Regions from separate parts of the Enterococcus sp. PLH-Efm8 genome, predicted to be linked through region 1. Evidence: riboswitches for the same ligand, from Rfam matches in the RefSeq annotation. Region 1 holds a riboswitch; the other holds the start of a gene.
What was found. Region 1 has a riboswitch for magnesium ahead of mgtA (magnesium-translocating P-type ATPase). Riboswitches for the same ligand answer to the same signal wherever they lie in the genome.
Positions count from the first base shown of each region.

Region 2: linked by a shared signal. The riboswitch ahead of ACIFUW_RS07045 (LCP family protein) and the one ahead of mgtA (magnesium-translocating P-type ATPase) in region 1 are both predicted to bind magnesium.

Region 1 covers NZ_CP172568.1:564,074-579,565, forward strand. The annotation lists partial or broken gene ACIFUW_RS02675 (PTS fructose transporter subunit IIC) at 1-401, shown strand, start outside; gene ACIFUW_RS02680 (phenylalanyl-tRNA synthetase subunit beta) at 799-1,008, opposite strand; gene ACIFUW_RS02685 (LOG family protein) at 1,249-1,824, shown strand; gene ACIFUW_RS02690 (nucleoside 2-deoxyribosyltransferase) at 1,824-2,264, shown strand; gene ACIFUW_RS02695 (deoxynucleoside kinase) at 2,280-2,981, shown strand; gene ACIFUW_RS02700 (hypothetical protein) at 3,469-3,894, opposite strand; gene ACIFUW_RS02705 (LacI family DNA-binding transcriptional regulator) at 4,268-5,239, shown strand; gene ACIFUW_RS02710 (glycoside hydrolase family 1 protein) at 5,271-6,668, shown strand; gene ACIFUW_RS02715 (hypothetical protein) at 6,827-7,450, shown strand; gene ACIFUW_RS02720 (LTA synthase family protein) at 8,199-10,292, shown strand; gene ACIFUW_RS02725 (Rgg/GadR/MutR family transcriptional regulator) at 10,452-11,318, shown strand; gene ndk (nucleoside-diphosphate kinase) at 11,340-11,777, opposite strand; M-box (ykoK) riboswitch at 11,950-12,124, shown strand; gene mgtA (magnesium-translocating P-type ATPase) at 12,466-15,114, shown strand; gene ACIFUW_RS02740 (HAD family hydrolase) at 15,201-15,492, shown strand, end outside.
Region 2 covers NZ_CP172568.1:1,414,191-1,429,682, reverse strand. The annotation lists gene ACIFUW_RS07070 (1-deoxy-D-xylulose-5-phosphate synthase) at 1-191, shown strand, start outside; gene ACIFUW_RS07065 (ASCH domain-containing protein) at 275-733, shown strand; gene ACIFUW_RS07060 (N-acetylmannosamine-6-phosphate 2-epimerase) at 842-1,525, shown strand; gene ACIFUW_RS07055 (flavin reductase family protein) at 1,672-2,286, shown strand; gene ACIFUW_RS07050 (hypothetical protein) at 2,302-2,508, shown strand; M-box (ykoK) riboswitch at 2,733-2,899, shown strand; partial or broken gene ACIFUW_RS07045 (LCP family protein) at 3,047-3,595, shown strand; gene pbp4 (penicillin-binding protein PBP4(5)) at 3,662-5,701, shown strand; gene ACIFUW_RS07035 (cation:proton antiporter) at 5,810-6,961, opposite strand; gene ACIFUW_RS07030 (HdeD family acid-resistance protein) at 7,115-7,645, opposite strand; gene ACIFUW_RS07025 (DUF2200 domain-containing protein) at 7,744-8,094, opposite strand; gene ahpF (alkyl hydroperoxide reductase subunit F) at 8,251-9,780, opposite strand; gene ahpC (alkyl hydroperoxide reductase subunit C) at 9,790-10,353, opposite strand; gene ACIFUW_RS07010 (GntR family transcriptional regulator) at 10,497-11,159, opposite strand; gene ACIFUW_RS07005 (mannitol dehydrogenase family protein) at 11,343-12,989, shown strand; gene uxuA (mannonate dehydratase) at 12,980-14,062, shown strand; gene ACIFUW_RS06995 (helix-turn-helix domain-containing protein) at 14,170-15,492, opposite strand, start outside.

The DNA.
Region 1 (15,492 bases):
ATTTCTTAGGGAAAATCATTCGTAAAAATATACTCAATCGTCAAGAAATCGATACATTGAAGACCGCTTTTCCTATGGGGATCTGTCAGATCACAGAGGGATGTTTCCCTATCGTATTGAACGACTTGGCACGCAATGTCATAGCAACGGGAGTCGGTGGGACAGTAGGTGGCGGATTAAGCATGTTTTGGGGCGCAGATAGCCGTATTCCGGCATCGGGAATGTTTGCAGTCGCTACGATGACCAGACCATGGGCATTCATTGGTGCATTGTTAGCTGGTTCTTTTGTCACAGGAATAACCATTTTATTATTGAAAAAACCAGTAGATCCGAATGCAGAAATCATCCAAGAAGAAAAAGAGGAAGAAGACATATCTTGGGATGATTTGACAATTAGTTAGGAGAGGCAGAATGGATTACAAGAAAAAAGTACAATAGATGTACCTTGAGACAGGAATGGTATGAAAGAATCAGAGTTAGAAAGAATCGAATATACAGATTTTGGTTTAGGAGCGATCGAAACTGTCCAGAGCATCGGCACCCTCCTTGAAATGACGATGAAGGAAAAATGAGAACCTTTCGTTGTCGAAAGGGTCTGGTATACCTTATGTCGAAGGAAAGGAAACAAAAAAACTTTCCTGTACTATTCCAAAAAGGAAAGAAAGTTATTATACAGTAAAAAAAGAAATTATTCTTCATGCTAGAGATCAGTACACGTTCGAGCCCAATATCAAACACTAGTTCCAGGCAGGCGCAACAGGTGCGGTTATCACTGAATTTTCTTCCAGCAGTGACGATTCAAGTGATATTTTTACAAATCCAGCTATTTATCGTTAACAAAAAGATTTTTAGGAGAAGCTGATGAACAAAAATGATCAAATTTTGATCGTTTAGTTCGTCGGCTTTTTTATTTAGAGAAACATCATTTATCAGTGAAACATAACACGAGAACAAAATGATTTTTTCGTTAATAAAAGAAACAAGTATTTGTTGTTTAAAATAATACACGTTATTGGCATATAGGACGAAATCCCAGTATCTTCTATAAGTAAGTCATTTCATATCGATGAAAACACGTTATTTATTTTTGTTTTATCTATAAAATGGCTGAAAAATGATTTTTTTCTAAATACTATATATAGTGGCGTCTATCCTATATACCACTAAAAAACTACAAAATCTAGTCTTTTATTTTAAAAAAACACGTGTAGAATGAAGATAGACTTTTGAGTTAGGGAGTGTTTTTTTATGAAACTTACTGTTTTTTGCGGTTCCCGTTTTGGTAATAAAGAAAGTTACAAATTTATTGCGCAAACGTTAGGAAAATACATGGCACAAGAAGAAATCGAACTGGTTTACGGTGGTTCATACTCCGGGATTATGGGAGTGATTAGTAAAACAGTACTGGAAAATAACGGAAAAGTCACAGGTATCTATCCGAATGGGCTTTTTGAAACTGAATTGCCTGGAAAAGATGTTACTACATTTATTCCTACAGAAACGATCGATGAAAGAAAGGTATTATTATTTGAAAAGGGAGATGCTGTCCTCGTTTTCCCTGGAGGTCTAGGTACATTGGAGGAATTCTCACAACTTCTTTCTTGGATAGCAATCGGTCTGACGCCCGACAAGCCAATCGGAATATTGAATATTGGCGGTTATTACAGCGGCTTGCAACAATTATTAGAAACTTTTGCAAAAGAGGATTTTATGGATAAAAAATGGTTGGATCAAGTAATCTTTTCCAACAATCCATTGGAACTGGTCAATGAATTACGAGCAGTATCTATTAAAAATCAGTTATTATTGAAGGAGGCAAAATAATGAGTCAAATATATTTAGCAGGACCATTTTTTTCAGAGGAGCAAATCGATCGAGTAAGTCGTATCGAAAAAGCGTTGGAGGAAAACAAAACAGTCACAAGTTTCTACTCTCCACGTCATCACCAAGAAAGCAATTATGAACTATTCAGCGCTGGATGGGCGCAGGAAGTATACGAAAAAGATATGGAAGAACTGACAAATGCAGAATTTGTTGTTGCTATCCTTGACTTTGAGCATCAAACAATCGATCCAGGAACGGCTTACGAATTAGGTGTGGCAACTATGTTGAAAAAACCGATGATCATTGTACAAGAAGAGACGGTACCTACGAACTTGATGATTACACAAAGTCTCCATACGTATTTAAAATCAGACCAAGCTGTACGTGAATATGATTTTGAAACATTGCCTGTTGAAACTTACGTAGGCGAGTACTTATAGAAGAGGAAGGGTTGTATGTCAGTGATTTTGATTTCAGGAACGATTGGTGCAGGTAAGAGCAGTTTGACGGATATGCTTGCAAAAGAGATTGATTCTAAACCATTTTATGAAAATGTCGAAGATAACGAAGTATTGCCGCTCTTTTATTCAAATCCTGAGCAGTACGCTTTTTTATTGCAAATCTTCTTTTTGAACAAGCGATTTTTAGCAATGAAAAATGCTTTAGTGAACGATGACAATGTGCTAGACCGATCCATCTATGAAGATAGCCTGTTGTTCCATCTAAACGCTGATTTAGGTCGGGTAACGGATATCGAAGTACAGCAGTACGATAGCTTATTAGATACGATGCTAAACGAGTTAGATGATGTTGCTCCAAAAAAACGGCCTGATTTGATGGTCCATATCAAAGTTTCTTTGGACACGATGCTAGAACGTATCAAAAAACGTGGGCGTGACTATGAACAGCTAGAAAGCGATGAGACGTTATATACCTATTATGAAACGTTGAACACCCGCTATAATCAATGGTATGAAGATTTTGATGTATGTCCTAAAATACAAGTGGATGGGGATAAATTCGATTTTGTAGAAAATCCAGAAGATGCAAAAAAGGTGATCCGTCAGATCCAAGAAAAATTAGCTGAATTGGAAGGAAAGCCTGCTGGAAAATATTTTACGGATAACCAGCATGCAAAAGGTCAAGAATTAGGCTAAAAATAAAAAACCAAACGACGGGAAAGAAAAATTACTACGTGATGTAGAATAAGCCTTTCTATCGTTTGGTTATTTTATATTCAAATATTTGAAATAAATAAATCTTTACTCTTTGATTTGTAAACTGAAATGATCCACTGTTTGTTTTACTGATGAAGCTTGATCAAAGGAAGAAGCTGAGTTTGAAGTTCATAAAAATCAGCCATAGTGAGTTTTGCTTGGATTTGTTTATCTTCTTCTACTTTTTACATAATTTTGAACAGGATAAGATTCAAATGTTTTAAATGAATCTTTGACTAGTTTGTGACAGTTGTCGCATATGCTCAAGCTTCCTTGGTCATTAAATTCTGTATGGATATTTTTGTTGTTATTACATGTACAATAATCAGGACTATCGATCATCCATTTCGTCTCCTTTACAATCATCTTGCTTCTTTACTATAGCAGAAAAGAAGGGGAGAAACAAAAGAAGATCCAACAGACGGCACTATAGACTGTAGATGTTGCCATCCTCATCCTTCAAACGGTAATTACCGATTTTTGTAAATATGACTGTTGTTTCTTTTTTATTTTCTTTTCCTGAAATAATATATTCGTCATCTTTGGTAGTGATCTTGATATCTGTCAGCACTGTTTTTTCTTCAGATGATTCAGAAGAATCAGTTCCTTGTGTCTGATACGTGCGTGTCCATTCCATTTTTTTATCTGTAAATGTCAACTGTCCCGCGGATAAATCCATATCTTTACGTACTTTTAGCGTATATACACTGTTGGTGGTATCTGCTTTTTCCGCTTTTAAGACAGAAGAATCGGTTGTTTCGTCCGAGGATTGGTCAGAGCCGCCAAACAAATCACAGCCAGTCAATGTCAAAAGTCCCGCAGACAAAATAAATAGTACGATTAATTTCTTCAAAATACTTCCCCCATTTGATAGGATAAAGAAATTATACCATTGGAATGTAAAACTTCAAACGGATGGAAGAGAAAAACGCACAAAACACCCACAAATAGAGTAAATTTTAGAATAAAATTTTAAAAAGGCAAAAAATCCGCCACTTTCAGAAAGCGTTTTAAAAAAGTGTTGCAATCTTTTAAAAAAATGCTATATTAAAAATGAACCGGTTCAAATACTTGTTTAAGTATAATTAATAGTGAGAGGAAGTTGCTCTACTGAAGACTTTAGTTATATGGATATTGATGACAAGCAACACTATGCAAAGAATGCGGTCATCATAATCGAACAACAAGAAAGAGAAATCAAATGTAACTGGCAGGAGTGAGAATGTATGGCATCGATCCGTGATGTGGCTAAGATGGCTGGTGTTTCAGTGGGAACAGTTTCCCGTTACTTGAATGGTCAGCAACTGAAGGAAAAGAACATGAAAAAAATAGCAGAAGCGATTTCAGCGTTGGACTATAAAGAAAACATCATTGCTAAAGGGTTGAAGAATAATCGAAGCTTCTCTATTGGACTTTTGATAAACGGGATTTCCAGCCGTTTTGGGTCGGAAGTTGTCTCAGGGATCGAAAGAGTAGCTGAAGAAAATGGGTATAGCTTATTATTAAGCGGGTTTGCCGATCAGCCAGAAAAAATTGAACAAAAAATTGAATACCTGATGAAGCATGTGATCGATGGGCTGATTGTCTTCTTATCCGAAGAAGAGTGGTCTGGATTTGAAATGCTCACAAAAATGAGTATTCCAGTTATCGCATTGAATTGTCCAGAAGGACCAGCAGGTATTGATACAATATTAGTGAATGATCGAGAAAGTGTAGCAAAAGTGATCGCTCATCATGGTGAACAAGGACATAAAAAAATCGGATTTATTGCTGCCACTCAAACAGACTACGTAGCAAGAGAACGTTTAGCAGGAGCCAAAGAAGCGGTCCAAAATGATCCATCGATCCAATTAGAGGTCTTTACAGGAGACTATTCTAGAAAAAGCGGCTATTACGGGGCAAAAGCATTATTAGAAAAAGGGGCAACTGCTATTTTTGTCAGCAATTACAATATGTCGATTGGTGCCATCGAATGTTTCAATCAAGAAGGTGTCAGAATCGGGAAGGATATTGCGTTCAGTCACTATGATTATTTAGATAAAAACGATCTGAGTATCCTTCCGAAAATCACGATCACGCCACCAACAGATAAAATCGGGGAACGAGCAGCAGAACAGCTGTTAAAACGAATCAAAAAAGAAGAGGAAGAAAATGAAAAAGTGATTGTGATGGAAAATATCATACATGGAATCAACTAAAACGAACTAAAAAAGAAAAAGAGGTGCTTTGATGAAAAAATATCAATTTCCAGCAAATTTTTGGTGGGGTTCTGCAGCAAGTGGCCCACAAACAGAAGGAAGGATTTCAGGCGATGGAAAAGGAGAGAACATTTTTGATTATTGGTACAAAAAAGAACCGCAAAAGTTCTTTGATCAAGTAGGACCTGAAAAAACCTCGCAAGTTTATACGAAGTATCAAGAGGATGTACAGTTGATGAAACAGACTGGGCATAATTCATTTCGAACATCTATCCAATGGAGCCGTTTGATACCTGATGAATCTGGAACAATCAACGAAGAAGCCGTTCGTTTCTATCATCGTTATTTTGATGAGTTGATTGAAAACGGTATCGAACCCTTTGTGAATCTGTATCATTTCGATATGCCGATGTATCTGCAAGAAAAAGGCGGATGGTTGAACCGAGAAACGGTTGAAGCCTATGAAAAATATGCCAAAAGTTGTTTTGAATTGTTTGGTTCGAAAGTAAAAAAATGGTTTACTCATAATGAACCAATCGTTCCAGTCGAAGCAGGTTATTTATATCGATGGCATTATCCAGAAGAGTCAGATATGAAAAAAGCGATCCAAGTTGGCTATCATGAAGCGTTGGCTTCAGCGTTAGCCATCAAATCTTACCATGAAATGGAGCAAGGTGGTGTTATTGGTATCATCTTGAATCTGACACCAAGCTATCCAAGAGACGAATCAAACCCTGAAGATGTTAAAGCAGCGCAAATAGCAGATGCGTTCTTCAATCGTTCATTCCTTGATCCAGCTGTAAAAGGCGAGTTTCCAAGTGAATTGATTGAGATAGTAAAAGAACTTGATCTCATGCCTGTGATCCATGCAGAGGATTTGACGGTTATCAAAGAAAATACAGTAGATCTTTTAGGTATCAATTATTACCAGCCACGCCGGGTAAAAGCAAAAGAAACACCAATCGATACTAAAAACGGTCCAATGCCTGAGGATTATTTCGACAATTATGAAATGCCTGGTCGTAAAATGAATCCTTATCGCGGATGGGAGATCTATGAACAAGGAATCTATGATATTTTGATCAATGTACGAGATCATTATGGAAATATCGACTGCTTTATTTCTGAAAACGGTATGGGTGTAGAAAACGAAGCACGATTTATCAAAGAAGATGGCATGATCCACGATGATTATCGGATCGAATTTGTCCAATCTCATCTGAAATATGTCCATCAAGCCATTCAAGAAGGTGCCAATTGTTTAGGCTATCATATGTGGACATGTATGGATAACTGGTCGTGGACCAATGCATATAAGAATCGATATGGCTTTATTTCAGTAGACTTAGCACAAGATGGAAAAAGAACAATCAAAAAATCGGGTCATTGGTTCAAAGACGTATCAGATAAAAACGGATTTGAGGCTTAAGAAAGAATAGTTGAGAGCAAATGCGTGAAATTCTCCATTCTTACCATTTTGTGAAAAAGAAGTTCAATTATTTACGATCTTTTTCAACTTTTTTGTCTTTCTATTTCATTTTTTGTATATAATAGAATAGTCAAAATTAAATAGGAGTGGAGGAAAGCATGAGGAAAAAAAGACCGTTTCTTCTCTTTTGGTTATTCGGTTTTTTCTTACTGCTTATTTTATCCGCAGCATTTTCAGGAAAAATGACAGCAGATCTTGCTCAGAAAGAAACAGAAAAAATCGTAGCAAGCAAAGAATCAGTAGATAATTTCAAAAAAGAATTCTCAACTTATTGGTGGGCGGAGTATAAAATAACTGCCAATTACGAAAAAGGCGAATTGGACATTTATTTGCCAAAAGGAAAAGAAGAAAATCAATTTATTAATATCGATGACGTACTTAGTGCGATTTCTCTCAGACAATATCAATTTAAAGACAAGCATTTGACCGTTTTGCTTTTGACTCATGTTGGCGACAAAGTAGCCCGTTTGAAAAATGGAAAAGTGATCACCGCTTATTCTGAAAAAGTAGACAAAAAAGTGGTCGCCGATCGTTTAGCGGAATGGAAAAAGACAAATGAACAAGTCAAGAAAACAACTGTCTCTTCTCAAAAAAACGAGTCGACAGGAACAAGTCCTTCAGATTCTGGCAGTGGACAAACGATAACGGGAAGTGAAGAAAATCAAGCCTCAATTATTACGAATGAGTCATCACAAGGACAATATCAATCCTATGGACAATGAAAAACAGAGGTTGTGAAATCAGCGTTTTGACCTGAGTATTAGAGAAACAAACGGCAAAATAGTTCCTCATATTTTGCCGTTTTTTGAGCTAATACCGAAGGTCAGCTGATTGAACACCGTGTATCAAGAGGTCTTGAGCCTGCCGTTTAACTCTGAGCCACAAGGAGCAATTTCAAAAAATAGCTCCTTATATTTTTCGTTTGGTTGGGCTTATTACCGCAGATGCAAGCTTTTGAACACCGTTTACCAAGAGGTTGTAAAATTAGCGTCCTGACATAATCTAATACCGAGGGTCAGCTGATTGAACACCGTGTATCAAGAGGTCTTGAGCCTGCCGTTTAACTCTGAGCCACAAGGAACAATTTCAAAAAACAGCTTCTCATGTTTTATAAATATTGTGACTTGTGGCCGAGGAGTTGGCAGGAGAACACCGTTTAAGGAAGAAGTTGTGAAAAAGCTGTCCTGCATCAAGAAATAAGGAGCTGCGACAAGAATTTTGTCACAGCCTCTTTTTTTGTACGAATACCGAGAAACTGGCTTTTGAATACCGTGGAGTGAAGCGGTCACCACAAGACTTTTATCTCTTCATTAGTTTAATCGCTTACATCGCAGCGGTTTTATGCTGTGAAAAGTGGACGGAATAATCTTTAGAAAGAATAAAAAAATCTTAAGATAACAACTTTTTTAGGAAATTTTCATTTTTCAGGAGCAAAATAAGAAAAAATGTGAATAGAGAGAAGTGATATACGTGACACAACTTAAAAAATTGTGCCAAAATCGTTTAGCAATCGTTTTGACAGCTGTTTTCTTTTTCTGGCTGAAGACGATCATTGCCTACTATGCAGATTTTTCATTAGGTGTGGAAGGTACGATCCAGTACTTTATCTTGTGGATCAACCCAATTGCGACTACCTTATTGTTTTTTGGCCTTTCTTTGTATATTAAAAAGCCAAAGCCAGCGTTAGCTATTCTTTTGATCATTGATATTTTAAATACGCTTTTGTTGTACTTGAATATTATTTTTTATCGGGAATTCACAGATTTCATTACAGTCAAATCTGTATTAGGCTTTTCGAAAGTGTCGCAAGGATTGTCAGGAAGCTCCTTTTCTTTGATGAAGCCCCATGATGTCATCTACTGGCTGGATATCGCTGTGTTCATTGGGCTACTGGTTTGGTTGAAGGTCAAGAAAATACCTATCAAAAGCAACCCTGTCGGCAAACCGATGGCTATCGCTGTTACCTGTCTTTCAGGGCTTATTTTTTCAGGAAATCTAGCGCTGAGCGAAGCCAACCGTCCACAATTGCTGCAGCGAACATTTGACCGTTCATATATTGTCAAATATCTAGGAATCGATGCGTATACTATTTATGACGGAATCAAAACAGGAATGACTAGCAGTGTTCGCGCGCATGCAAGCAGTAATGGGATTGATGAAGTTTTAGATTATACAAAGAAACATTATGCAGAGCCAAATCCCGAAACATTTGGGATCGCTAAAGGGAAAAATGTGATCGTTCTCCATTTAGAAAGTTTCCAGCAGTTTTTGATTAATATGAAGGTAGACGGACAAGAAGTCACACCGTTTTTAAATAGTATTTTCCAGAATCAAGCAACGATCAGCTTTGACAATTTCTTTCATGAAGTAGGACAGGGAAAGACAAGTGATGCTGAAAATATGTTGGAAACTGGCACATTTGGTTTACCTCAAGGCTCATTATTCACAGAACTTGGGTCAGACAATGTCTTTCAAGCCGCACCAGCGATCCTTGGACAAAAGCAAGGCTATACAAGCGCTGTTTTCCATGGGAATGTAGCTAGTTTTTGGAATAGAGATCATGTATATAAAAACTTAGGTTATGACAATTTCTTTGATCGATCTTATTTTGATGAATCCGACGAAACGTTAGGTTATGGGATATTAGATAAAGATTTATTCAGAGAATCTGCCCAATATCTTGAGCATCTACAACAGCCGTTTTACACGAAATTTCTTTCCGTAACCAACCACACGCCTTATTATACGGATGACAAGAATTTCGACTTTCCATCTTTGAATACTGGCAATAGCACAGTAGATAATTATGTTCGAACGGCACATTATCTGGATCAATCATTGGAACAATTTTTTACGTATTTGAAAAAATCTGGTATTTACCAAAATTCAATCTTTGTGATTTACGGGGATCATTTTGGGATCTCGAATACAGATAATAAAGATTTAGCAAGCGCTCTTGGTAAAGATCCAGATACATGGGATGAATTTGACAACGCACAGATGCAACGAGTGCCATTGATGATCCATATGCCTGGTTATACTAAAGGGACAGTCAATCATGAATACGGTGGAGAAATCGATGTTTTGCCGACATTACTACATCTATTGGGAATCGATGATAAAGATTATCTTCATTTTGGTACAGACTTATTATCTTCTCAGCATGATCAAGTAGTTGCTTTTCGAAATGGGAACTTTGTGACACCCAAATACACCGTCCTAGGAGGAAAAGCTTACAATAATCAGACAGGAGAAATCATCGATACGAAAGCAGCAGGAATCGATGAGGAAATCTCCAAAGATCAGGAAAAAGTCAAGACTGCGTTAAGTCTTTCAGATAAGCTGAATCAGGAAAATCTCTTGCGGTTTTATGTGCCAAACGGATTTGAGACGATTGATCCGAAAAAATATGACTATAAAAATGAAGCGGAACGTAATGAAGCAATCGAAAAGCAAAAAGGCGAACATTCGACAAGTGTCTTTTCAAAAAATGGTAATAAAACAACAACCAACTTATATCCAGTAACAAGAACAGACGTTGAACAGCAAAAAAATAATCAATAAACAATCAAACCAACCTTCAGTAGTTAGACAACATTCTAATGCTTGAAGGTTGGTATTTTTTATGAAAAAAACATTTTTTTATTTTTTTCGTGTATTTTTCCTTTTTAACGTATCTATTTATTGAATGTGGAAAAATTTAAATTAAAAAGGAGAACTATTATGTATGATGGTGAATTGATCAAGAAACTTCGAGTCAACAAGAAGTTGACACAGTCCCAATTAGCGGAAGGAATCTGTTTTAAGACTTCTCTAGTCGGGATTGAGACAAATTCAGTGAAAAAAATGTCATTTGTAACATTGAGATCATTTTTAGAGCGAATGAACATGACACTTGCAGAATATGAATGGATGCGAAACCAGCTGGATGAACCAATAAAGTTAAAGAAAAAAAGACGAATGCTAGATCGGGTACAAGAAGACAGCTTTGATCCTTATAAAGAGATCAGCAATAACCGTAGGCATTTTAAGAAAACAGAAGATCTGTATTATTTGGTTTTGAATCTTCACATGGTCGAAAAAACAGAAGTATCTGAGACAGAATTTGAATTTTTACGTTATGAATGCCGAATCATTGAAGAATACTTGATGCAGATACCAGACTATGGTCAATTTGAACTATCTATTCTAGCTGATTTTCCTTGGATATTCAGTGATCGGTTCATTGAGAACAATTATTTGAAAATCAAAAAAAGAATGCGACGATTAGCACAGTTGAACAATCATGAGCAGTATCTCTTTACTTTTTTAATGAACCTGACTTCGTTTTATATAGAAAATGGTCGGTTGAAAAAGGCACGTAGTGTGAATGAAGATATGAAACGGAGCTTATCACATAAAGAAAGAAGTACAGTGATCTATGAAACATTGATGGCAGATTATTATCAAAGATTGATTTCTGCTGCTTTAGGGGAAGAAAAGACGAAAGACTACCAAGAATTCTTCACAGTGCTCGAATATATGTTAGGAAAGAATCAACGGAGGTCCTTAGAGAAAAAACTGCTGGCCATTGCTGAACCCAGCAACTAGACCAGCAGTTTAGAATTTGTATCACTTCGCCGCTTTTTCAGACGGTTTGTTTATATCGAATGGCGGGAAAAAGCGGGCGATCTCTTTTACCGCAGCATCACGGGAATCAGAAGCGTGAATGATGTTTTCAGTCCCCGGCAGCGCGTAGTCTCCTCGGATCGTACCTGGAACAGCATCGGCAGCTTTTGTTGCTCCAACCATCTTACGGACGATATCGATCACTTCCTCGCCGACCAGCACAAGATAAACGACAGGACCGGAAGTCATGTAATCGATCAGTTCATCAAAAAAACTGCGCTCAGTCAAGTGCTGATAATGTTCTTTTGCTAATTCAGGAGTCATAGTTTCAAACTTCATTTCAGCAATGGCCAGTCCCTTTGCTTCAAAACGTTGGATGATGCTTCCGACTAAATGGCGTCTCACGCCGTCTGGCTTGATAATAACAAGTGTTCTTTCCATAACAGCACCTCGTTTCCTACTATATTTCTATTATAGCGGGAGGTGGAAAATGAGACAAATAAAACCGCGTGAGACAGGAATATAACGTGTGTATTTTAAAAAAAGTATGAAAAACATGGAAAATTGATTTGACATCCTCTTTTTTAGTTGTTATATTAACGAAGGAAAACCGAATAAGATTTGTTAGGTGAGGCTCCTATACAAACATAGGCTACTGCCCAAAAACGTCGAGAGACGCCAATGGGTAGAACAGGAATTGTCGAGATAAGGCTTTTCATAAGGTAGCTAAAAGCAGGTATCTGCTTTTTACGTTGTACAGTGTCAAAACTCAACGATGAGATCTGAGAAGCTTTTTTTAATATGCTTTTTCAAACCTTTCGCTGAGTATTTGGCGAGAGGTTTTTTTGTTGCCGCAAATCCCCATCGGTGAAAAATAAAAAGGAGGTGGTCTAATTGGAAAAATAACTATTCGAAAAATGATTGGAAGTCATGAATTAAAATTACTTAGTAAAGGAGATGAGAACAAATGGATGACAGTCATTCGAAAAACAAGGATCTAGAGGAAAGGCCAGGGCTATTATCTATCTGTTCTCAGCCCCTTTCAGTTTTTTCTCTATCGATCCGATGAATAGCTAAAGACCAAAAGCAGCGAGAACAGCTGTCTTTTGGACACAAAGGAGAGATTGAGATGGAAAAAAAGAAAGATACACAAAAAATCTATGCAGCTTTTGCTGGAAAAACGAAACAAGAATTATTTGAACTATTCCATGCATCAGCAAATGGATTGACAGAAGAACAAATCGAACGTTCAAGAGAAAATTACGGTGAAAATGCGATTTCATATGGCAAAAAAACACCATTCATTGTAGAAATATTGAAAGCATACATCACGCCATTTACATTAGTGTTGATCGCATTAGGAATTATTTCATTCATCACGGAATATGTATTAGCAGCTCCTGGAGATAAAGATCTTTTCGGTGTAGCCATTATCTTCACTATGGTTATCGTCAGCGGGACAATGACGTTGATTCAGTCCGTACGTTCCAATCAAGCGGCTGAAAAACTGAAATCACTTGTGAAAGTAACGGCAGCTGTAAAACGTAATGGAAAGTACACAGAGATTCCTATGGAAGAAATCGTCTGTGGAGATCTTGTTCGGCTTTCAGCAGGGGATATGATACCAGCGGATATGCGTTTATTGTCCGCAAAGGATTTATTCATTTCCCAAGCAGCATTGACAGGGGAAAGCTATCCAGTAGAAAAGCATGCGAAAGTATGTGAAGACGATCAGCAAAGCGAAACAAGTTACGAAAATCTTGTCTTTATGGGAAGTAATGTCATCAGTGGAAGTGCGGAAGGAATCATTGTTTCTGTTGGAAATGAAACACTATTTGGTCATGTAGCAGAAACGCTATCTGAAAAACCAATTCAATCAAGCTTTGAATTAGGCATCCATAAAACATCCATGCTACTGATCAAATTTATGTCATTGATGGCTCCAGCAGTTATCGTCATCAATGGGCTTACAAAAGGGGATTGGCTAGAAGCTTTTCTTTTTGGACTATCTGTAGCAGTTGGTCTAACACCTGAAATGCTTCCAATGATCGTTACGACGAATTTGGTCAAAGGAGCAAGTGTGATGGCCAAAAAAGGAACAGTGATCAAAAATTTGAATGCCATCCAGAACTTTGGTGCAATCGATGTGTTATGTACGGATAAAACGGGGACATTGACACAAGATAAAATCATTCTTGAATATCATATGGATTGTGAAGGAAATGAAGATGATCGTGTTTTGCGCCATGCGTATCTAAATAGCTACTATCAAACAGGGCTGAAAAATTTGTTAGATGTGGCTATCATTGATGAAGCAACAGAAACTTTAGATACAGATAAGATCAATTATCAAAAAGTGGATGAAATTCCTTTTGATTTTGAACGTCGTCGTATGAGTGTTGTGGTTGCTGATCCAGCTGGTAAAACACAAATGATCACAAAAGGCGCGATTGAAGAAATGCTGAACATTTCTAAATTTATTGATCTTGGCGGTACTGTTACACCATTAACAAAAGAACGAAAAGAAGCCGTACTTGCAAAAGTACAGTCACTTAATGAAGATGGCTTACGAGTGATTGGTGTCGCACAAAAGACCAATCCAAGCGTCGTTGGAGAATTTTCAGTCAAAGATGAGTCAGACATGGTTTTGATTGGTTATCTTGCTTTCCTTGATCCACCAAAAGAAACAACGAAACAAGCGTTGAAAGCTCTGAAAGAACATGGTGTAGCTGTAAAAGTTCTGACTGGGGACAACGAATTAGTTACACGTTCAGTGTGCCGTCAAGTAGGTCTAGAGATCAATGAATTGGTTACCGGTGAGAAAATCTCGGAAATGAGTGATCATGAATTAGCACAAGTAGCTGAAGACCATGAAGTATTCGTAAAATTGAATCCTCAGCAAAAAGCACGTTTGACGACAGCTTTACGTAAAAATGGTCATACTGTCGGATTTTTAGGAGATGGTATCAATGACGCTCCTGCAATGAAAGTGGCTGATATCGGTATTTCTGTAGATACAGCTGTGGATATTGCGAAAGAATCTGCAGACGTGATCCTTTTAGAAAAAGATTTGACGATTTTGGAAAGAGGCCTTCTTTCTGGACGAGAAACTTTTGGGAATATCATGAAATATATCAAGGCTACAGCAAGTTCTAATTTTGGCAATATGTTTTCCGTGCTGATTGCAAGTACGTTCCTGCCATTTTTACCAATGCTGCCTTTACAACTTTTGTTTTTGAATCTGATCTATGATGTTTCCTGCATTTCCTTGCCATGGGATCGGATGGATAAAGAATATTTGGACGAGCCAAAAAAATGGAATGCATCTAGTATTGGGGAATTCATGGTTTACTTTGGTCCAACAAGTTCGATATTTGATATTACTACTTACTTGTTGATGTATTTTGTTATTTGTCCTGCTGTAGTGGGCGGAAGTTTCCATACATTGGATAGTTCACAGCGAGTGATTTTCATCGCATTATTCCATGCAGGATGGTTTGTCGAATCACTATGGACACAAACCTTAGTGCTCCATGCACTGCGTACACCGAAAGTACCATTTATCCAAAGCAACGCAACATTTGCCATGTTTGTTATCACTACATTAGGAATTATTGTCGGTTCTGTCCTTCCTTTTACAAGTTTTGGTGCTGAATTAGGCTTGATGCCACTTCCTGGCAATTACTGGTTATGGTTATTTGCTACAGTCATCGCTTATCTGGCGCTTGTGACAGCTGTGAAGAAAATCTATATCCGTCGATTCCAAGAACTCTTATAAACGAGAAGGCTGGTTCTTTGCTTCTGTTCTTTTTGGACCAGTCGTGCTAAACTATGTGTATTGTTTTGGAAAGGATTAATGTATAGATGAAAGGTGCAATATTTGATTTAGATGGTTTGTTAGTTGACACAGAAAAAACGTATCGTGATGGCTGGCTTTGGGGATTTCAGCAATTTGATATCCATATCCCAAAAGAAATCGTTGACGCTTGGGGCGGAAAAAACTGGAAACAAAGTTTTGATATTTTAGTGAAAGCAGCAGGTAGCCCTGAAAAAGTACAGGAAGTCCGAGCGAAGCGTGAAGAATATTTTTATCAACAGCTGACAAGCGGAGCCATCCACTTAAAACCATATGCAAAAGAAATATTGGCAGACTTAA
Region 2 (15,492 bases), 850 kb from region 1:
ATGGTAGTTTGTCAGGAGGATTTGGCGAAAATATCAGTCGTTATTATGGTGATTCTTCAATGAACGTATTAAATTTTGGTGCAGAGAAAGAATTCACGGATAGCGTTCCTGTAGGGCAGCTTTATGAACGTTATCATTTAACACCAAAACAAATCGTTGAAGATAGTCTGCGTGTCTTGAATATTCAATAATTCATTATGCTCACCATCCAGATAATTGTTTATACTAGTATCTGGATGGTTTTTTCATTATAAAAAGCAAAGGGGTGGATGTTATGTATCAGCAAGTAGAAGAATATGTCAAAAAGTTCCAAGAAAAATATCCTAGTTATCAATCAGAAAAATTAGGTTTCTTTTCATTTGGGGATACAGAAAAAATGGCAGACGAGTTGAGCGAACTAGTTGTAAAAAAGATAAAGACTGGTACATCAAGTGGTTACGATCTGTATAAACAAGAGAATGAGCCTTTACCAAAAGTTGGTCAATTAGACGTGGTCCTGAATGGAAAAAATGAACCAGTTTGTATCATCAAAAATATAAATGTGACCATCTTGCCTTTTAGTGAAGTCACGAAAGAGCATGCTTGGAAAGAAGGAGAAGGGGATCGGACATTAGCTTATTGGCGGAAAGTCCATGCTGAGTTTTTTAAACATGCTTATAAAGAAGCGTTGAACATAGAATTTACAGAAGAGAAGCTGGTCGTATACGAAGAATTTGAAGTAATTTTCTTTTAGTAAGAAAGGTCTGCTGAAAGAAATAGCTCATTATTGTCTCCTGAATAGAAAAGGGTTACATTTTTATATGAAGCTGTATTTTTATATAACATTACTGGAGGAGATATTGTGGATACACTGGAACAAATCAAAGGCGGAGTCGTCGTTTCTTGTCAAGCTTTGGAAAACGAGCCGCTACACAGTTCTTTTATTATGGGGAGAATGGCTTTGGCTGCAAAAGAAGGCGGAGCAGTTGGTATTCGAGCAAATACGACAGAAGATATCAATGAAATCAAGCGAATCGTTGATTTACCGGTAATAGGGATTATCAAAAGAGATTACGATGGGTCAGAAGTGTTTATTACTGCGACAGAAAAAGAAGTGGAAGAACTTTTGGAGACGCAAGCAGAAATCATTGCACTGGATGCAACTTCTCGTAAACGTCCGACAGAAAAAACAACTGCTGAACTTGTCCAAATGATTCACGAACACGGTCGGTTAGCTATGGCAGATATTTCGACTTTTGAGGAAGCGCTTCAAGCGCAAGAAGATGGTTTTGATCTTTTGTCTACGACTTTAGCAGGCTATACAGAATATTCACGAAAGACGCAGACACCTGATTTTGATTTATTGAATCAAATCATAGAACAAGTCGATATCCCAGTAATTATGGAAGGACATACTGACTCTCCTGAACAAGTAGAGAAAGCATATGAATTAGGTGCTTTTTCAGTCGTAGTTGGATCTATTATCACCCGTCCGCAATTGATCACTAAAAGATATGTCGAAGCCGCAAGTAAAGCAAATAACTAAAAAACACGCACGGCACAGATTCTTGACAAAAAAGAAAAATTGATAGATAGTTTAAAGCAGATTCTAAGAAGATGAAAAAAGCATTACTTTTCATTTTGTCTTCAAGATCTGCTTTTTAACGAATTTTATAGAAAGAAGGCGAAACCATGTTTGAACGGAGTCCTTCAGAATTGACAGAACGTGAAAATTACAAGTTGCTGATTGGTTCAGTCATCCCTAGACCAGTAGCAGTAGTAACGACTAAATCAGCAAAAGATATAGTGAATATCGCACCCTTCAGTTACTTCAATATCGTCAGTTCGAATCGACCCATCTTATCCTTGGCGATCCAGAGAAAACAAGATGCAGTAAAAGACACAGCAAAGAATATTCTTGAGACAAGAGAAGCTGTTATCCATATCCTTGATGAGGACAACGTAGAAGAAGTAAATAAAACAGCAGCCAATCTGCCTAATGAGGAAAGCGAACTGTACCTGACTGACTTGACTTTAACTGATTCAGTAATCATTTCAGTACCAGCATTGACAGAAGCAAAAGTTCGTTTTGAAACATCCTTATATGAACATGTCGAGATACGGAATAAAAATAAAGTAACAGCTGATTTATTTTTGCTAGAAGTACAGAAATATCATTTAAATGAAACAGTCTATGATGATAAGACAGGAAGGATCGATCCAAGAAAATTGAATGCTGTAAGCCGTTTGGCAGGAAATGATTATGCAGCAATAGGAGAAATTTTCACGATTGCACGTCCCGAATAAAAAGGAGCACTAGTTATGTTAAAAATAAGCTATAAACCATCGACAGATTCAAAAGAAATGAAAAAAGAATATGAAACAGTGAATGATTTTCTGCAAGGGCAGTACTTAGAAGTTCCGCCATTGCAAGACCATTTTGTCGTTACTACTGTTACTTTAGATGGTAAGGAAATAGAAATGCCAGATCAAACGATTAGCGGATTGTTTAATTACTTTAACAAATAAATATTTATTCCGAAAAGTGAAAAAACATATAAAAAAACACATAAAACTAAAAAATTATCAAAGAATCCTGGTGCAACTGAAAGAATTTGCAACGGGATTCTTTCAACTTATTTGTTATTTTTTTCTAAAAAATATTAAAGATTGTTAAATTTCACTATTTCATTTCAAATTCCATTGCCTAATCATTAGGAAAAGTCTATCATGAACTCGTAAATAGAATATAGTAATAACCTTGTTAGGTGAGGCTCCTATACAAACATAGGCTGTTGCCCAGAAACGTCGAAAGTCGCCAATGGGTAAAACAGAAACTGTTGGATTAAGGCTTTTTCCAATAGCTAAGAATGTTTTCTTTACGTTGTATAGTGCTAAAACTCGGACGATGAGATGATGCTAGGTCAGAATTCTTGTTCGAAAAGGTTTCTGACCTTTTCTTTATATTTTTGTGACTGACTTATTTGATGAGACAAACTCGCTCCTCACCTGACAAGTGGATTGCTGTGTGAGGAGGAGATGCGGTGAAAAAAGATCGATTGGTGGAGGTCGCTCGGATTCACTTCTGGTTGCACAATACAACCAGAAAACACAACAAGCAAAACTGATCTCTATCATGAGAGATTCATATGTCGATATTCCAGGTTACGGAATGAATAAGATAAATGCAGCTTACTCTTATGGGGGAGTTGATTTATTAAATCAAACATTAAAGGAAAATTTCAAATTTGAAGCTCCCTATTATGCAAGTATCACATTTCAAGATTTTATCGATTGCGTTAATGAACTGTTTCCTGGTGGAGTCAAGATCGATGCAGAAAAATCTCTAGATTTAGATGGCGTATATATAAACAAAGGAGAGCAAGTGATGGATGGTAATACTTTACTCCAGTATGCTCGATTTCGGGAAGACAAAGAAGGAGACTTCGGGAGGATCAGAAGGCAGCAGCAAGTGATCAAAGCTATCTCTCAGCAGCTGAAAGACGTAACTTCAATATTCAAGCTACCCAAAGCGGTTGGGAAATTACTTGGTAGTATCCAAACGAACCTTCCAGAAAGTGTGCTTCTGGATTGTGGTATGGATTTCCTCAAAGACATATGTTAGAATAAACAGGTATAAATAGTGAAATAAAGGAATGACAAGCAAGAGAAGGAGGAAAAAATGAAAAGAAGTGACAAGCACGGCAAAAATCGAACAGGCGCTTATATTGCCGGCGCAGTGATCTTAATAGCAGCTGCGGGTGGCGGTTATTTTTACTACCAGCACTATCAAGAAACCCAAGCAGTAGAAGCTGGAGAAAAGACAGTTGAGCAATTTGTCCAAGCTTTGAACAAGGGAGATTATAACAAAGCTGCAGAAATGACATCAAAAAAGGCGGCAAATAAAAGTGCATTATCTGAAAAAGAGATCTTAGATAAATACCAGAATATATACGGTGCTGCTGATGTCAAAGGACTTCAGATATCGAATCTAAAAGTAGATAAAAAAGACGATTCTACTTACAGTTTTTCATATAAAGCAAAGATGAATACCTCATTAGGTGAATTGAAAGATCTTTCTTATAAAGGAACATTAGACAGAAATGATGGTCAAACCACGATCAACTGGCAACCCAACTTGGTTTTTCCAGAAATGGAAGGAAATGACAAAGTAAGCCTGACCACACAAGAAGCAGCAAGAGGGAATATTATAGATCGAAATGGTGAACCATTAGCAACAACAGGCAAACTAAAACAATTAGGAGTCGTTCCAAGTAAACTTGGAGATGGAGGCGAAAAAACAGCCAATATCAAAGCGATTGCTTCCTCCTTCGACTTAACAGAAGATGCTATCAATCAGGCGATTTCACAAAGCTGGGTACAACCCGATTACTTTGTCCCATTGAAAATCATTGATGGAGCAACGCCAGAACTTCCAGCTGGAGCTACCATTCAAGAAGTAGACGGCAGATATTATCCTTTGGGTGAAGCAGCTGCTCAGCTGATTGGTTACGTGGGAGATATCACAGCAGAAGATATTGATAAGAATCCAGAATTAAGCAGTAATGGAAAAATCGGTCGCTCAGGTTTGGAGATGGCTTTTGATAAGGATCTTCGTGGGACAACAGGTGGGAAATTAAGCATTACAGATGCAGACGGTGTAGAGAAAAAAGTTCTGATCGAACATGAAGTTCAAAATGGCAAAGATATCAAATTGACAATCGATGCGAAGGCACAAAAAATAGCTTTTGACAGTCTAGGAGGAAAAGCTGCATCAACTGTTGCGACAACGCCAAAAACCGGTGATCTTCTTGCGCTTGCTAGCTCTCCAAGCTATGATCCAAACAAAATGACAAACGGGATCTCACAAGAAGATTACAAAGCTTATGAAGAAAATCCTGAACATCCATTCATCAGCCGATTTGCGACAGGTTATGCTCCTGGATCTACGTTTAAAATGATTACAGCAGCAATCGGTCTCGACAACGGCACTATCGATCCAAATGAAGTGTTGACGATCAACGGGCTTAAATGGCAAAAAGACAGTTCTTGGGGATCTTTTAAAACAACGCGTGTCAGTAGTGATGTATCACAAGTAGACTTAAAAACTGCTTTGATCTATTCCGATAATATATATGCGGCACAAGAAACGTTGAAAATGGGTGAGAAAAAATTTCGTACAGGCTTAGATAAATTCATTTTTGGTGAAGACCTTGATTTGCCAATTAGTATGAATCCAGCACAAATTTCTAATGAAGATAGCTTTAACTCAGATATCTTGCTAGCTGATACTGGATATGGACAGGGCGAACTTCTAATTACTCCTATCCAGCAAGCAGCAATGTATTCTGTTTTTACCAACAATGGCACACTTGTCTATCCTAAATTGATTCCAGATAAAGAGACAAAAGATAAGAAGAATGTCATCAGCGAAACAGCAGTACAAACGATCGTGCCAGATCTGAGAGAAGTTGTGCAAGATGTAAATGGTACAGCACATTCTCTTTCTGCTTTAGGGATTCCGTTGGCAGCGAAAACTGGTACAGCGGAAATCAAAGAAAAACAGGATGTAAAGGGGCAAGAGAACAGTTTCTTGTTTGCTTTCAATCTTGATAACCAAGGTTATATGATGGTCAGCATGTTGGAAAATAAAGAAGATGATGATTCAGCAACCAAACGAGCATCGGAACTATTGCAATACCTCAACCAAAATTATCAATAAAAAATTGCTTTTTAAGTACAGTAAAAGGACTGTGGCGTTATCGTCACAGTCCTTTTTTCAAATAAACGGTTTTCACGATGTCTCTTTCACAACTTCTTTTTGATTTACTCACACTTCATAAACTTTTTTTGTAAAATATTTGAGAACAAGTGGAGAAATAAGTGTACTTAATAAAATCACGATAACTAAAGGTGAATAGTACTGTGGTTCGATCAATTGACTTTGCTGTCCAATTTGTAAAATGATCAAAGCCATTTCTCCACGCGAAATCATACCAGCACCGACCATCAATGAACTATGTTGAGAAAAACCGGCAATCTGAGCACCAAAATAACCTCCAAGCAATTTGGTCAAAATCGCTACAAGCGTCAATATAGAAATAAAGAGTAGTTGTTCACTAAAGTCAGAAAAATCAACTTCTAATCCTACACTGACAAAAAATACTGGTATAAATACTGCATATCCTAAAGCCTCTACATTGTGGTATACTTCTTCTTTAACCTTTGTCTGACTGACAGCTATCCCAGCAAAAAAAGCACCAATGACAGAGCTAAGCCCAACAAGATCCGCTACGTAAGACATTCCTAAACAAATAACTAGCGATACGATGATAATAGAAGAATTTGCGTACACTTTTTCTGCAAATGAAAGTAGGAAAGGCGCAATCCATTTGACTAATAAGAAAATAAAAACAAAATAAATTAGCTGTTCAATCAAAACAAGCGGTAAAGAAGCATTGCTAGAAGCTTCCCCCGTTAGAAAAGATAGGCTGAAACTTAGAACTAAAACGACTAAAATGTCATCTACCACAGAAGCACCCAAAATTGTTGATCCTTCTTTTGTATTCACTACGTTTAGTTCTTTTAATACTTCTACTGAAATACTGACAGAAGTTGCCGCAAGAATAATCCCAAAGAAAATCGCTTCATTTCCCGAAACTTGGAATGCTTTGCCTGTCAACCAGCCAAAAACAACCGGGAAGATGATCCCAAGCAAAGCAACGAACATACCAGGTCGGAAATATTTTTTCAAAAGAGATAAATCACTTTCCAGACCAGCTAAAAACATTAATAAGATCACACCAATCTCCGAAAAGTCATGGACTAGAATATCAGGTTTGACCCAATTCAATCCAGCTTGGCCTAGCAAAACACCAACAAGTAATTGTCCAATCACTGCTGGGATACCTAATCTCCGCGAGATATGTGAGCCAATCGTTGTTGAAATCAATATCAGGCATAAAATACCAATAAATTCCATTCTCATCATTCCTTTGTATAAAATATAGCCCGAACTTAGCATAACATACATTATTGAAAAAATAGGAAAATATACTCACAAAAAAACCAACAATCCAAAAGATTTTTTTGGATTGTTGGTTTTTATACGGTCTATTTTAATAACTAAAAATGATTAACGTATAGTCATTTTTCTTATTCTGATGAAATTGATAATCTCCTGGATGCCCATGAAAATCAAAATAAAGCCGAATATTTGGAATAGAAGCATCAAACTTTTGAATGGATTGAACAATAAGACGAATCCGCCAATCAACAACAGAATACTACTATAAACACTCCAACTTTTAGCTTTTGTATTCATGCTGAAGAACAACTGGAACAAGCTGTTGATGATAACAGCTAATCCAAGAAGAATCGGCAGGATAGAAACGATTGCAGGTGCAAAAGCATAGACGATCAGAGCTAAGATCAGGAAAAAAAGACCACTGAACAGACCGATACTCCAAGAACCTGTTTTCCTTTTAAAACGGTAAGCCTCAAAAAGATTCAACAACCCAAGCAAAACAAGATAGGCGGTGATCAGATAACCGATAAAATGAAAAACAGCAGAAGGGTTTAGCACAATCGCAATCCCAGAAATAATATAAACAGCAGCTCTTAATAAGGCGTATTTTTGAATATTTTGTTTAATCGTCTCAAACATATAAGAAAACCTCCTTTGACTTATTTTAACGTGAACTAGTCATTTTACCAAATTAAATGTTACAAAATGAGCGAAGGAGAAGAATATCTCTGGAAAAATCAACTTCTGAGGATCTTTTCCATTTTTTTGCCTTTTGCTAGCTCATCGATCATTTTATCTAAATAACGAATTTCTTTCATCAAGTTATCCTCGATGTCTTCTACTCGTACACCACAAACAACACCTGTAATCAAGGAACGTGAAGGATTGGGGACAGGGGCTTCCGCAAAAAATTGTTCGAAAGTCACTTGTTTTTGTAGTTGATATTCTAGTTCTGTTTGGGAATAACCCGTCAGCCAACAAATGATTTCATCTACTTCCTCTTTTATACGATCTTTTCTCTCCGCTTTTGCTACATACATAGGATAAACGCTTGCAAAACTTGTCGTAAAAATACGATTTTGCGCCATAATCAGTCACCTTTCTTTTTTTCAAATTATTTACTACTTATAGTATATAAGAAAAAGAGAAGAAAAAGCGATTATTCAAAAAAACAAAAAGGATTGTGACAAAATTCTTGTCACCATCCTTTTTTCCGCTCTCTGACTTTTTACAATCTTCATAGCTCAAGTGCGCATCAGATAATCGAATGCTCCTAAAGCTGCAGTAGCTCCTGAACCCATTGAAACAATGATTTGTTTGTATGGACTATCTGTACAATCACCAGCTGCGAAAACGCCGGGGATATTCGTTGCGCCATTTTTCTCGGTCACTATTTCATTTCTTGGATTCATTTCGATCGTTCCATCTAGCCAATCCGTATTAGGGAGTAAGCCGACTAGAATGAATACTCCTGAAACAGCTAGTGTATGCATCTCCATCGTACGGCGATCGATATAGGAGAGAGATTCTACCTGATTCGTACCGCTGATTTCTTTCGTCGCTGCATGTTTGATAACAGTGACATTCGCAAGAGAGACTAGTTTATCCTGTAAGATTTGATCTGCTTTTAATTCTGGTAAGAATTCTAGAACATATACATGTTTTGCTAACCCAGCCAAATCGATTGCTGCTTCAACACCAGAATTACCACCACCGATAACAGCAATCTCTTTTCCTTTAAATAAAGGGCCGTCACAGTGTGGGCAATAAGCAATTCCTTTATTTTTAAACTCTTTTTCGCCTGGTACATTGATAGAACGCCAGTGCGCACCTGTCGCGATGATGGCGGTTTTTGCTTTAAGTGATATACCGTTAGCTAAGCCAATATTAATAAAATGTTGCTCTTTATTTAAGGAAACGGCCTGTTGATTCATCATAATGTCGATAGGGTAACTACGCACATGACTTTCTACTTGCTGCATCAATTTTGGACCTTCTGTGTAAGAGGTACCAATCATATTTTCAATCCCTAGTGTTTCAACGACTTGTCCGCCGAAAGAATCAGCGACAAGTCCTGTACGGATTCCTTTACGTGCTGCATAGATAGCTGCACTACTAGCTGCTGGTCCACCGCCAATTACTAATACATCATAAGGTTCTTTTTCAAACAACTCTTCTTCAATCAAAGGGCCAGTGATTTTTTCAACAATTTGTTCGATCGTCATGCGTCCGCTACTAAATTCTTCTCCATTTAAAAACACAGTTGGCACTGCCATGATTTTTTTATCATCGATTTCTTTTTGGAACATCCCACCTTCAATCATCGTATGAGTAATATTTGGATTTAATACAGCTAATATATTCAATGCCTGTACAACGTCGGGGCAATTATGACAAGTCAAGCTAACATAACTGTCAAAATGCAATGTTTGTGTTATTTTTTTGATTTTAAGACTCAAAGATTCACTGATTTTCGGTGCCCGTCCACTAATTTGTAACATAGCCAGTAAAAAAGAGGAAAATTCATGACCGAGGGGGATACCAGCAAAAACGATTCCACTTTCTTTGCCAACTGGATTGATAGAAAAACTAGGTGTGCGCATCGAATCTCTTTTTTCCCAAGAGATTTTAGGAGACATTTCTGCTATTTCCTTCGTAAATTCAGCTAGTTTTTGACTATTTTCACTATTATCCAAACTAACAGAAAAAACAATAGGAGATTCAATCAGTGCTAAATATTGTTCGAGATTTTGTTTAGTTTCTTTGTCTAACATATCCACCACCTAAATCTTTCCAACAAGATCAAAACTTGGTTTCAATGTTTCGCCACTTTCTTTCCATTTTGCCGGACAAACTTCACCTGGGTGGGTACGTACATATTGAGCAGCGCGAATCTTATCAATCAGTGCACTAGCGTCACGACCGATTCCATCTGCATTGATTTCCATAGCTTGAACGATTCCGTCTGGATCAATAATAAATGTTCCTCGCTGAGCTAATCCTTGCTCTTCATCCAAAACATCAAAAATACGAGAAATCTGATGAGACGGATCACCGATCATCACGTATTCGATTTTACCGATAGCATCTGATGTATCATGCCATGCTTTGTGAGTAAAGTGGGTATCGGTAGAGCAAGAAAAGACTTCAACACCTAAAGATTTCAATGTACTGTATTGTTCTTGTAAGTCTTCTAATTCAGTAGGACAAACAAAAGTAAAATCAGCTGGATAGAAGCAAAGAATACTCCAGTTCCCCATAAGATCTTTTTCACTGACTTCTAAAAATTCTCCTTGATGATAAGCATGTGCATTAAATTCTTCGATTTTTTTCCCAATCAATGACATAGTAAAACCTCCAATAATAATTATTTATTTATAATTATTGTAATTTAGTTGGAGTTGCAAAGTCAATGGATATTTTGTTATTTAATAAAGATTACTCAAAAACGAAGGTTAATTATAAAAATAGAAGAGGTCGCAAGAAAATGCTACTGCTGGAAATACTCGGGATAACGTTGAGTAACAGTTTCCTGTTCTTTCAGCATCATGTGTAAGTGCAATCCCGTTTGAAATCGAGCTTCTTCTGGTTTTTTATCAACTAAAGCCTTGAGTAAATCATAATGTTGTTCCATGATCGTTTCCCATGGAAGCCCCTGAATGGTCACTCGTAACCAGCGGAAACGTTCTAAATGGGTATTATGGTCATCTAACCAGTTCCAAACTTCTTTTCTTCCTGCAATTTCGAAACAAGCTTCATGAAATAAATTATCTGCACGGAAAAAAGCGCGTTCGTCATTTATTTTGACTGCTTTTTCTTGTTCTTCTAAAATCGTTTCTAGCACTATTCGTGTTTGTGTGTCCAATTTGGAACAACATTCAATCATGATTTGCTCTTCCAACTGTTCTCGGACAAAGCGAGCATTTTCTGCAGAAACAAGATTAATTTTGGAAACATACGTACCACTTTGAGGTATCGTATACACGAGTTCTTGCTGACGTAGTTGAATCAATGCTTCGCGAATGGGAGTCCGGCCGATAGCAAGATGTTCCTCCAGTGCCTTTTCAGATATTTTCCTTCCAGGTTCTAAGTCAGCATAGATAATTTGTTTACGAATCGCTTGATAAGCTTGTGATTGCAAGCTGCTTTTCATCTTTATTCCTCCAAAATCATTTCTATGAACGTAGTATAACAGAAGAGGTCTGAAAAACAATCTGGTATGTCACATTAACTAGTAAATTTGTATAAATAGTAAAATTTTGGTTGACATAGCGATTTTTATTGTATAAAATTCACTTGAATACAAAAACTAATATGTTAGTTTAGGAGGGGAAAAATGATTGATTTAAACAACTGGAGGAACTTTATCCCTGAATTATCTCAAAAAGAAGTAGAAATACCTCATTTTGACCGTGCATCATTAAGAGAAAATGGACAAAAAAATCCTGTCTGGATCCATTTCGGTGGCGGAAATCTTTATCGAGGATTTCATGCAGAAATCGCTCAACGTTTAGCGGATCTAGGCGAATTGTCCACTGGTGTCATTGTTTGTGAAACATTCGATGAAGAAATAATTGAAAGGGCTTACCAAGATTTTGATGATTTGATTCTTGAAGTGGTCATGCCAAGCAGTGGAGAGTTCGTCAAACGTATATTAGCTGCGACAGCTGACAGTCTGTATTGTCATCCAGATTGTTCTGAACACTTTGATAAGATGATTCGACACTTTGAAAATCCTAGTTTACAATTAGTTACTTTTGCTATTACTGAAAAAGGTTATCGATTGAAAGATACAAATAATAAATATATAGGACCGATTGCAGTCGATATAAAAAATGGTCCAAAGAAGCCATCACATACAATGAGTATTCTTGCTGCGCTACTTTATAAACGTTTTTTATCTGGAGCTTGGCCGATTGCACTTGTCTCTACAGATAATTTTTCACAAAACGGTAGTCAATTACGTACTTCTTTGCTAACGATCGCAAAAGAATGGCAAAAGGAAGGTTATGTACAAAATACATTTATCCAATACTTATCGAATGAAGAAATTGTTGCGTTTCCATGGACGATGATTGATCGTATCACCCCGAATCCTTCCTTGTCAGTTAGCAAAATGTTGGCAAAAGAGGGCTTTTCAAATATGTCGATTTTCCAAACCGCAAAAGGAAATAATATTGCTCCATTTGTCAATACAGAGGACATCCATTATTTAATCATGGAAGATCATTTTCCCAATGGACGTCCGAAATTCGAAAAAGCTGGGGTATTCTTGACTGATCGTGCAACGGTAGATAAAGCAGATACGATGAAGGTGACGACTTGCCTTAATCCTTTGCATACGTCTTTAGCTATTATGGGTTGTTTACTGGGGTATAGGAGCATAGCTGAGGAGATGAAAGATCCAGATTTATCGCTGCTAGTTTCTGAAATCGGGTACAATGAAGGCCTCCCAGTTGTGGAGTCTCCAGGTATCATTGATCCAAAGATCTTTCTGGAAGAAGTAATTACTGTGCGCTTTTCTAATCCAAATATTCCTGATATGCCTCAGCGAATCGCCACGGATACCTCTCAAAAGGTGGCGATTCGTTATGGTGAGACGATTAAAAAATATATGGAAATAGAAGTTAAAGACCCGCAGACACTTGTATTCATACCATTGACTCTCGCTGCTTGGCTTCGATACCTTATTGGCATTGATGATCAAGGAAAACCATTCATCCCGAGTCCAGACCCACTATTGACAGACTTTCAGCATAAGCTTTCCGATATTCAACTGGGTACGCAAGATACATCACATATTCATGAGAAAATGGCTCCTATTTTGTCAAATAAAGAAATTTTTGGTGTAGATCTTTACCAAGCAGAGCTTGGCAGAAAAATAGAAGAAATGTTCATCAAGATGGTAGCAGGACCGAATGCCGTACGAAAAACATTACAGGATTACTTACAAGAACATGGAGGAAATTTATCATGGAAATGACTTTTAGATGGTACGGATCACAGGAAGAAAAGATTACCTTAGATGAAATCAGACAGATTCCTGCGGTCAAAGGGATTGTAGGCACATTGATGGATATACCAGTAGGAGAGGTATGGCCTAGGGAGAGGATCAAAGAACTAAAAGAAGAAATTGAGTCTCGTGGGTTAACACTAAAAGTAATTGAAAGCGTCAATGTGCATGATGCCATTAAAATTGGATTACCTTCCCGTGAGCAGTATATCGAAAACTATAAGCAGACAATCCGAAACTTGGCAGAATATGGAATAGAAGTCATCTGCTATAATTTTATGCCTGTATTTGACTGGGTGAAATCTGACCTTGACTACCGCTTAGAAGACGGCTCATCCACGTTAGCTTTTATATCTGATGATATTCCAGATGATCCAAGAGAAATCGTCGCGCGCATCGAACATTCCAGCAATGAATTTGAATTGCCGGGATGGGAACCTGAGCGCTTAGCTCATATCAAATCCTTGCTTGAAGCCTATGCATCAGTAGACGAAGAAAAACTTCGAGAAAATTTTGCCTATTTTCTCCAATCAATCATCCCAACATGTGAAGAGGTAGGGGTCAAAATGGCTGTACATCCAGATGATCCGCCATACTCGATTTTTGGATTACCTCGAATCGTAAAGAATCGAGAAGATTTAGATTGGTTGTGCCGCATAGTAGACAGCCCTTATAACGGAATCACTCTTTGTACAGGGAGTATTGCAGAAGATCCAGAAAATGATGTATATGGGATTTTAGCAGAATTTTGTCAAAGAGATCGAATCCCATTTGCACATGTTCGAAATATTAAATTTTTAGCTAATCGAGATTTCTATGAGGCACCGCATAAATCCGAATACGGTTCATTAGACATGTACCGCATACTAAAAACAATGTATGACAACGGATTTAACGGATACATCCGTCCTGATCATGGAAGAATGATCTGGAATGAGACAGGAAGACCAGGATACGGCTTATATGATCGAGCATTAGGTGCTGTTTATCTAAATGGATTATGGGAAGCAATCGAAAAAGGAAACAAAAGTAAAGATAATTAGTGAAAAAAACTGTAATTTTATTATGTAAATAAGAAGGATGTTCAAATTCTTGATACATAAATCCGGAGGTTGTTAATAAGCATTCGGATTTATGTATCTTATTTGGTCTAGGAAGTAACTTGATTTTCTTTTTTCGATTGATCCATGAGTGCTTCTTCTTTTAATTCAAAGATATATTCTGAGATCCTCATAATCACTTTTTTCCAGTCTTCTGGTGTGATGATTCCTTTTAAAATATAGATTTTTTTGATATGAGAAGGCAATTGTTTCAAAGGGCAGTCGCTGATAACGATGTTGCAGTTCTCCATAAAATCATTTTGTATTTTGATCGATTCATTTGAAAAAATTTGTTCTATCTTAACGATCAGATCTTTACTGATATAAAAATCACGCGTATAGTTCACACCAATCACAATTCGCGGCTGTTTTTTGTAGCGATCATACAAATGTACTAGGTCTTCAACCATCCATTGCACATTTTCCTTTTCTAAAATAACTGGTAACAAGTGTTGATTTTGTTCTCTGAAATCCATATAAAATTGTTCAATGGCGGTTTGGACTTCTTTCAACACGCTATGTTCTTGATAAAGCATGAAAGTAGGAAGGGGCGTATTTGGTTGATTGAAGTTAAGAAATCCATTATAAAGTTTATTTCGTGCGAATGCCAATGAGTAAAGAATCTTTTCTTTTTCAGGTATAAACAAATCAAATACAGTACAAAAGGACTCCACCATTTCTCTTGAATAAAGAACATGAGGAACGTTTGCTTTTTTTAAAAGTTTGTATTGCTCCAAGCTTGTTTCTTCCGATTCGATTTTCGTGATAGAAAGTCGAGCTAAAATATTCACTAAGATGCGTTGTTCGCGACAAATTGGCAGATTAGGTCGCAAAATATCTACAGAGGGATCAATAAAAAAGTCAATATATTCATACTCTGTGAATTCTTTTTGTACGTCTTTCACAGAAGTTGCAGGAAAATTCTCTTTACATATTTTTAATAGAAAATATAATTTATCTATCATACCGCTATTTAGTCGGTCAAGTACTTCTTTTTTAAAAAAAGTATTCATCATAAAAGCCACTACTTGCGGATCTTCATCATAAAATTCTGTAGCAGTACTTGAAAAGATGTTCCAATAAATATCTAATGCTGCATATTGAATTTGTACCTCTTTTCCAGAAAAAGACTTTCTGCCATTATTAGAAAAGGAGATAGACAAACCGTACAATGCTAAAAATGCATTAATCTTTTTCATTTTCGTATACAAATAAGAGGCACTATAGTTTGTTTGCTGACTTAAACTGATAATCGAATTTGTCTGACAGCTGAACAAAGAAGTCAAGATCTGATAACTGACTGATTCGTTGCAGTATCTTCCAAATAGACGATAATAGCAGTAAGCCGGATCAATTCCTTCAAAATTCAACTT